One region of the Pseudoalteromonas sp. UBA6610 genome, then DNA from elsewhere that is predicted to be linked to it. Evidence: predicted binding sites of a transcription regulator. Region 1 holds the regulator's gene; the other holds the start of a gene.
The links. The regulator sigma-54, encoded in region 1, starts transcription at its own class of promoters, with help from an activator protein. The targets are predictions, from matches to a motif close to GTTGGCACGNNNNTNGNNT.

Region 1 (3,831 bases):
CAAAATAAGCCATAAAGTCACTGCGGCTAAAATGGAGCTGTACCAACAGCTTGGTTTTACATTTTTTGAAAAACCTATTTTCACCTTGTATAACGAAAAGCAAACATGGCGAATAAATGCAGACGAAGCAACGCTTTACGAAGATAAACAACTTATTTTAGAAGGCAATGTGGTTGCTAAAAATTTAGTTGATAACGCCATGATAGATAACATCAATGCCGATAACATCGAAGTCGACATTAAAGCGCTAACAATGCGCTCTGAGCAGCCAGTGGTTGTCACTGGGCCTAATTTAAAAATTGTAGGTAAAGGCCTTGAAGCCGATTTAAAAACCGAAGTAATAAAACTAATTAACCATACGCGAACAATATATTATGACCAATAAACTCACTAAAATACTTATTATCCCATCGCTAATGCTTGCATTTAGCGCCTCTGCTGCTGAGCCTGCCGCTCAACCGCCAGCAAATCAAATTTCTATTAGTGCAGACCGTCAAGAAGGCCAACTTAAAGAAAACGTAGGTATTTTTGAAAAGAACGTCGAAATTGTGCATGGTAATCGCAAAATTACAGCCGACCGACTCGAAGTACATAAACGTGAAGACTTAGGGGATAACAAACAACTCCTTATTGCCACTGGCAGCCCAGCCTACTTCGAAGAAAAACAAGACGACGGTACCGTAATGAGTGCCAGCGCAAACGAAGTACGTTACGACGTAGCAAAGCGCTTTTTAACGCTTGTTGGCGATGCTGAAGTCGCACAAGCCGGTCAAAAAATTAATGCTAAAAGTATTACCTACGACATGCAGCAGCAGCTTATTAGCGCAGAAAAAGACGAAAACTCTACGGATCGTGTCCATACAATTTTAGTGCCTGTTGAAGCAAAAATTAAAGAAAAAACAGGTAACGAAGGTCAACCATGAGCACCTTAAAAGCAGAACTATTAGCAAAAAGCTATAAAGGCCGCCAAGTTGTAAAAAATGTAGGCCTTGAAGTGGAAGCCGGCAGCATTGTTGGCTTATTGGGCCCTAATGGCGCAGGTAAAACCACCACCTTTTACATGATTGTAGGGTTAGTACCTAGCGACAAAGGTAAAATTTCTATTGATGATAACGACATTACGTTATTACCTATGCACAGCCGCGCCCGCTTAGGCATTGGCTATTTGCCGCAAGAGTCATCAATATTTAGAAAGCTGACAGTTTATCAAAACTTAATGGCTATTTTAGAAACGCGTAAAGAGCTCAATAAAGCCGCACGAGAAGAAACGCTTAACAACTTACTTGATGAATTTAGTATTCAGCATATTCGCGATAGCCAAGGTATGGCGCTTTCTGGTGGTGAACGCCGCCGTGTAGAAATTGCCAGAGCACTGGCAGCAAACCCTAAATTTATTTTATTGGATGAGCCTTTTGCTGGTGTTGATCCGATTTCAGTGTTAGATATAAAGAAAATAATAGAGCATCTTAAAAACCGTGGCATTGGCGTATTAATTACCGATCACAATGTAAGAGAAACCCTTGATGTTTGTGAAAAAGCCTACATTGTTTCTCATGGGGAGCTAATTGCATCTGGCACCCCAGAACACGTATTAAATGACAAAACTGTACGCGATGTTTATTTAGGCGAGCAATTTAGGCTGTAACATTTAAGCCACACCTACAAGCATCTGCTAATATTAATTATAACAACATAAAAGGATTGTTAGAGATACATGAGGCAATCATTACAGCTGCGCATGGGCCAGCAACTTACAATGACTCCACAATTGCAACAAGCGATTCGCTTGCTGCAGCTCAGTACATTGGATCTCCAGCAAGAAATACAAGAAGCACTTGATAGCAACCCGCTATTAGAAGTAGAAGAGCAAGATTACACGGAAGAGTCGGCTGGAAAAAATGAACAAAAAGCAGATACGGATGATGTAACCGTAAGCGCATCGGCTGACGATACAACCAGCGAGTACGAGCAAGACAGTGGCGAAGCTTTAAATAAAGACACCGTTAGCGATGATATGGCAATGGATGTAACCTGGGATGAGTACATGAGCGCAGCCCCTGCTGCATCCTCAGGCCCAATGCCGGAAGATGAGTCTATTTATCAAGGTGCCTCTACTGAAACGCTACATGAGTATTTAATGTGGCAGCTTCAGCTTACTCCTTTTAGCCCAACTGACGAAGCCATTGCTATTGCCATTGTAGAAGCTGTAGATGACTCGGGTATTTTAACGCTAAGTTGCGAAGAAATTTTAGAGAGCTTTAACCAAGAAAACGATGACGAAGTTGAAGTTGAACTTGACGAAATAGAAGCCGTTTTAAAGCGTATTCAGTTATTTGACCCTGTAGGTATAGCCGCGCGCAGTTTACAAGAGTGCTTGTGTATTCAGCTAAACCAGTTTGATAAAGACACCCCTTTTATAGAACAAACTAAAATGATCTTAACCGATCACATTGATCTATTAGCGGCACGCGACTATCGTACATTAATGAAAAAGACTAAGCTTAAAGAAGACGAGCTTAAAGAGGTCATGACCCTAATACATACCCTCAACCCAAAACCAGCAGATACAATAGTAAGGGAAGAGTCTGAGTATGTAATACCGGATGTGTCGGTTAAAAAAATAAAAGGCCGCTGGGTGGTAGAGCTAAACCCAGATAGCATGCCAAAAATACGCGTAAATAGTCAGTACGCGGCTATGTCACGTACCGTAAAATCAAGTGGTGATAGCCAATTTATTCGCTCTCACTTACAAGAAGCTAAATGGTTTATAAAAAGCCTTGAAAGCAGAAACGACACGCTGCTTAAGGTAACTAACTGTATTGTAAAACAGCAACAGGCATTTTTTGAACATGGCCCCGAAGCCATGAAGCCAATGGTTTTAAACGATGTTGCTGAAATGGTAGAAATGCATGAATCGACAATTTCGCGTGTTACTACGCAAAAATATATGCATACGCCACGTGGTATTTTTGAGCTTAAGTATTTTTTCTCAAGCCACGTAAGCACTGAAAACGGCGGAGAGTGTTCATCAACCGCAATACGTGCCCTAATTAAAAAGCTAATTGCCGCGGAAAACTCAGCTAAACCATTGAGTGATAGTAAAATTGCGGATATATTGGCAGAGCAAGGAATTAAAGTAGCTAGACGCACAATAGCAAAATACCGTGAATCGCTAGCTATTCCACCGTCAAATCAGAGAAAGAGTTTGATATAAGACGTAAAAAACAAAGAGGAAATGCTTATGCAACTAAACCTAACTGGTCGTCACGTAGAAGTAACTGATTCACTTAGAGACTATGTAAATAATAAATTTGCAAAGCTAGAAAGGCACTCAGATCATATTAGCAATGTGCATGTCATTCTCGATGTAGAAAAACTCAACCAAAAAGCAGAAGCGACTATTCATGTAAGTGGCGCAGATTTATTTGCCTCAACAGAGCACCAAGATATGTATGCCGCTATAGACTCGTTGATTGACAAGCTCGATCGTCAAGTCATAAAACATAAAGAGAAGCTTGCTAGACACTAATATTATGAAATTAAGTACATTAGTATGCCAGGACTGCAGCAAAGCTGCGGTCCTTTTTAGTAGTAAAAAAAGAATTTTAGAGTTTATCAGTGAGCTTGCTCATGAAAAGCTCCCCTACTTACCACAACAAGATATTCTTAATGCGCTGGCAAGTAGAGAAAAGCTAGGCAGTACTGGTATTGGCCGGGGTATCGCCATTCCTCATGGCAGAATGGGTGGCGTAGAAGAGCCGCTGGCTTTAGTACTTGTTAGCGACACGCCTGTTAACTTTGACGCTATTGATAACTGCCCTGTTGATATTT
Region 2 (3,831 bases), on a different contig from region 1:
ATTCCTCATCATCGCGATAAGTTAAATAAAGGCGGCACATTGCAAGCGATGGTAATTAAAAACCAGCCTCAGTTTGATAGCCGAAATTGGGATTCACCGGCCATGCCACTACACAGCGACCTTTTAGTTGAATGGATAACGCTCACAAACCCTAAAAGCCCAAATGATGACCTACGTAAGCAAGGTTATAAAAAAGGTGCAGCCTTATTTGCACGAGGAGAGGGAATACATTGGGGTAAAAATGAGCTTTATTTTTGCTGTACTAATGGGGGCAAAAAGCAGTTAGGTCAGGTAATGAAGTACACACCTTCAAAAAACGAAGGCACTGAGTTAGAGCAAAATGAGCCTAGTAAAATACAACTATTTGTAGAAAGTACAAACGAGTCGTTATACAACTTTGGTGATAATTTAACGGTAGCACCTAACGGGCATTTAATTGTATGTGAGGATCAATACACAGATACGGTGAATAACCATTTACGCGGGGTAACACCTAAAGGAGAGGTGTATAACTTTGCTAAATTGCATGCGCAAACAGAGCTTGCTGGGGCGTGTTTTTCACCTGACGGGCAAACCTTGTTTGTAAACGTATACATGCCAACTAAAACGTTGGCTATTACTGGTCCTTGGGATAGTTTTAAGCTTTAAAGTGATAAAAAATACAAACGCTTAGCATGCCTATACTAGGCGTTTGTATTTTAACAATCCTTGTAGGTTTACCAAATCCGTTAGCAAGCTTTAATCATCCTTGGTGCATTTACTACATCCTTTATGTAATAAGCAACGGGTCCTTGTAGTTTGCACTTCATCCTGTACCTACTTATGTAACGTATCCTTGTATCTTTATTAGTCCTTTAACTCTTATTAACATTCCTTGTATGGCAAAGTGGGTAATAAATTAATGATTTAGTTTACCTGCAGAGGATTCAATGTGTGCACGTACAAACCATTGAAACTGCTCTAAGTCACCTAGCTGGCTGGTGATCATATCCTCTGATACTGGGTCTAATTCAGACAGCGTGCCAATGGCTTTGCGGTGGTCGGCGTTTACGCCACTGTATACTTTGTCCAATGCACCTAAATGTTCTACTACAAAGGCTTTACCTAATGAGTATTCTTCCCATGTGCGGCGATCTACAATTGACTTAGGTGTACCTTGTGGCGTACCGCCTAATGTAGCAATACGCTCTGCGATGGTGTCGGTCATTTCGCGAATAGCATCGACTTGTGGGTCTAACATTTCATGCACACCAATAAAGCTTGGGCCTACTACATTCCAGTGAATATGCTTTAAAGTAAGTTGTAAGTCTAAAAGCGCTACGAGTCGGTTATCGAGTGTTTCAATTGTTTTTTTTGCTGATTCGTTATCCATACCTGGGGCTGTAAATTCAATTGGGTGTTGTGAGTTACTCATAATGTCTCCCGTTGTGTAATTTGTTGTATGTAGCCATTGCTACCATTTAACTTGCAATACATGAAGCAAAGCCTATGCCTACCAAGTTTATTCATTTAAGTTGTTGATATTTAATGCTTTATTTTTACTTGGGAACGTAGGGTTAAAAAAGGAGAGACGTAGAATATGAATTTTATGCACTTATTTTTGTAAATTGTGCACAGTAGTAAAAAAGCTGTGGCTGTTTATCGATTGAGTTGAAATTTGTTTATGCTCAATGAGGCGTAGTCTGTGTAATACATCTACCTAAAGTACCTAGCCTTACAATTCACGCCGTTATTAAATTGCCTTTAAAGCTCACCTTAATATTACACGCGCTACAACCTCTAAATAAAACCCAGTAAATAAGCTAAGCAAGGGTATACAAAATATAAAGGCGCTTATTTATTACCTGCGTAATGATTAATTCAGGTGTTTTATAAAGGGCTAACGCTGCTCTTTTAAAGCCGCGCTACTAGGCTTTACTGCTTAGATTTTAAAAATCAGCCTTTGTGCTTATTTAATCTCTTTAGTTGGTGAATGCTCACTGATATACTCCCGCCGCATTTTAATTGGGGTTATGTAAATAAATCATGAATTTTTTAAAAACACTGTTTACAACATCTATACTGCTTTTGTCTCACTCAGCACTAGCAGAAAATTGGAGCGTCACACAGCTTCACACAAATTTTGGCGATGCCTTAAATCCCTTTACCGGGGAGTCGTCATTTACACGCACCTACACCATAGAGCATGCCTCAGAGCATGACTTAGGTGATAACTACTTTTTTATCGACTTTTTAAACGACAGCCTTAGTGATGGTTTTCAAGATACGGGTATATATGGCGAGTGGTACACAACACTTAGCTTATCAAAAGCCTTTGATACCTCTGTGCGTTATGGTGCAATAAAAGACACAGGTTTAGTGTTTGGTATAAACGCCGGTGAAGAGGGGTTAATGAAATATACCCCAGGCATAAAGCTCAGCTGGGATGCCCCAGGCTTTGATTTTTTAACAACCACTTTTGCAGGTTACATTGATGCCAACGGCGGTGTGCAAAAAGATCAGCTAGCCAAGCAAGACAACAGCATTTTTATAGACCTTGCATGGGGTGCACCTTTTACACTAGCTAGCCAAGCATTTTATTTTACCGGCCACGTAGAATATATTTCTGGGCGTGATGACGAACTAGGCAATAAAGTTAATGAGTGGCTGCTTGCTCAACCCGCTGTGCATTGGGATGTAGGGCAAAACTTTAATTTAAACCCGCAGCAGTTAATGGTAGGGGTAGAGTGGCGCTATTGGTACAACAAGTTAGGGACTAATAAAATAGAAAATCAGCCCTTTTTACATGCTATTTGGGTATTTTAAGCAAAGCTTGCTTTGCTAGGTTGATAAAAAAATAGCGCCTTTTGGCGCTATTTTTAGTCAGTGTGGTTGGAACTTTAAATGGTTGGTTGCTACTCGTAACCACGAGGTTTTTTGGTTTTAATAACTGCAATATAAGCATGCCAACTGGCGTAACTAAGCAAAGGCATAATTACAATAAAGCCCGTGGCGCCGGTAGCAAAACCAACAGCTACCAATAAAAATATACAAATTGACCATACCACCATAGCGGCAAAGTTAGTTTTTACAGCGTTCATAGAGCTTATTACAGCGGTCATAATATCTACTCGGCGCTCCATCATTATTTGTGGAGCAAAAGCAGAAAGCGAAAATACAGTCACCAGTAATACCCCTCCTATTATGCTGCCTAACGTTAAAAACGCCGATAACTCTTCAAAGGTGGGATTGGCGTGGCTAGGATATAAAGCATGCACAAGCGCGGCTAAACGCATCCAAGCAATCATGATAACCATTAGCATTATTGCAAAGCCCCATTCGCCTACTGGGTTTCTAAACATCGACTTTATAGAGTGGCTAAGTGTGGGTTTATGACCTTTTTCAAGCTCCCATGCTACATCGTAAAGGCCTGCCGCAAAGGCTGGGCCTATTAATGCAAACGCCACGGTTGCAGGCAGTATTACTAAATATGTACCTGTAAACATTGCCCAGTAAACAATAGCAACAGGAATAAGGGTAAATATTACCCCGTAAATAAGGCTCAATATGGGCGCACGGGTCATGTCTTTAAATGCCAGTGCTAGCCAGTGAAAAGCCGCAAATGTGTTTACCTTATTGCATTCAATGCAGCGGGCAAATTCAGAGTGTTTATTAATCGTATTTGTTGTTGGCATAACAACGCTCCTTAACAAGGTGTCTCTTAAAGGTTTAGAACACATTGGCTTTATTTACAAATGTAAGGGCTGAGTAAAATTAGAGATTGAATAATTAAAGAGAAATTTTTAATTATTGGGTATCAATAACTTAATTTTTTTGTTTATAGGTAAAACT

Region 2: dps (DNA starvation/stationary phase protection protein Dps) is a predicted target of sigma-54. The motif match lies at 1,478-1,496, and genes of this name have one in related genera.

The regions. Positions count from the first base shown of each region.
Region 1 covers NZ_DJHW01000097.1:12,341-16,171, forward strand. The annotation lists gene lptC (LPS export ABC transporter periplasmic protein LptC) at 1-385, shown strand, start outside; gene lptA (lipopolysaccharide transport periplasmic protein LptA) at 375-923, shown strand; gene lptB (LPS export ABC transporter ATP-binding protein) at 920-1,645, shown strand; gene B4F91_RS13120 (RNA polymerase factor sigma-54) at 1,715-3,214, shown strand; gene hpf (ribosome hibernation promoting factor) at 3,242-3,529, shown strand; gene B4F91_RS13130 (PTS sugar transporter subunit IIA) at 3,534-3,831, shown strand, end outside.
Region 2 covers NZ_DJHW01000055.1:15,223-19,053, forward strand. The annotation lists gene B4F91_RS07085 (alkaline phosphatase PhoX) at 1-648, shown strand, start outside; gene dps (DNA starvation/stationary phase protection protein Dps) at 899-1,414, opposite strand; gene B4F91_RS07095 (nucleoside-binding protein) at 2,026-2,805, shown strand; gene B4F91_RS07100 (DUF2189 domain-containing protein) at 2,895-3,674, opposite strand.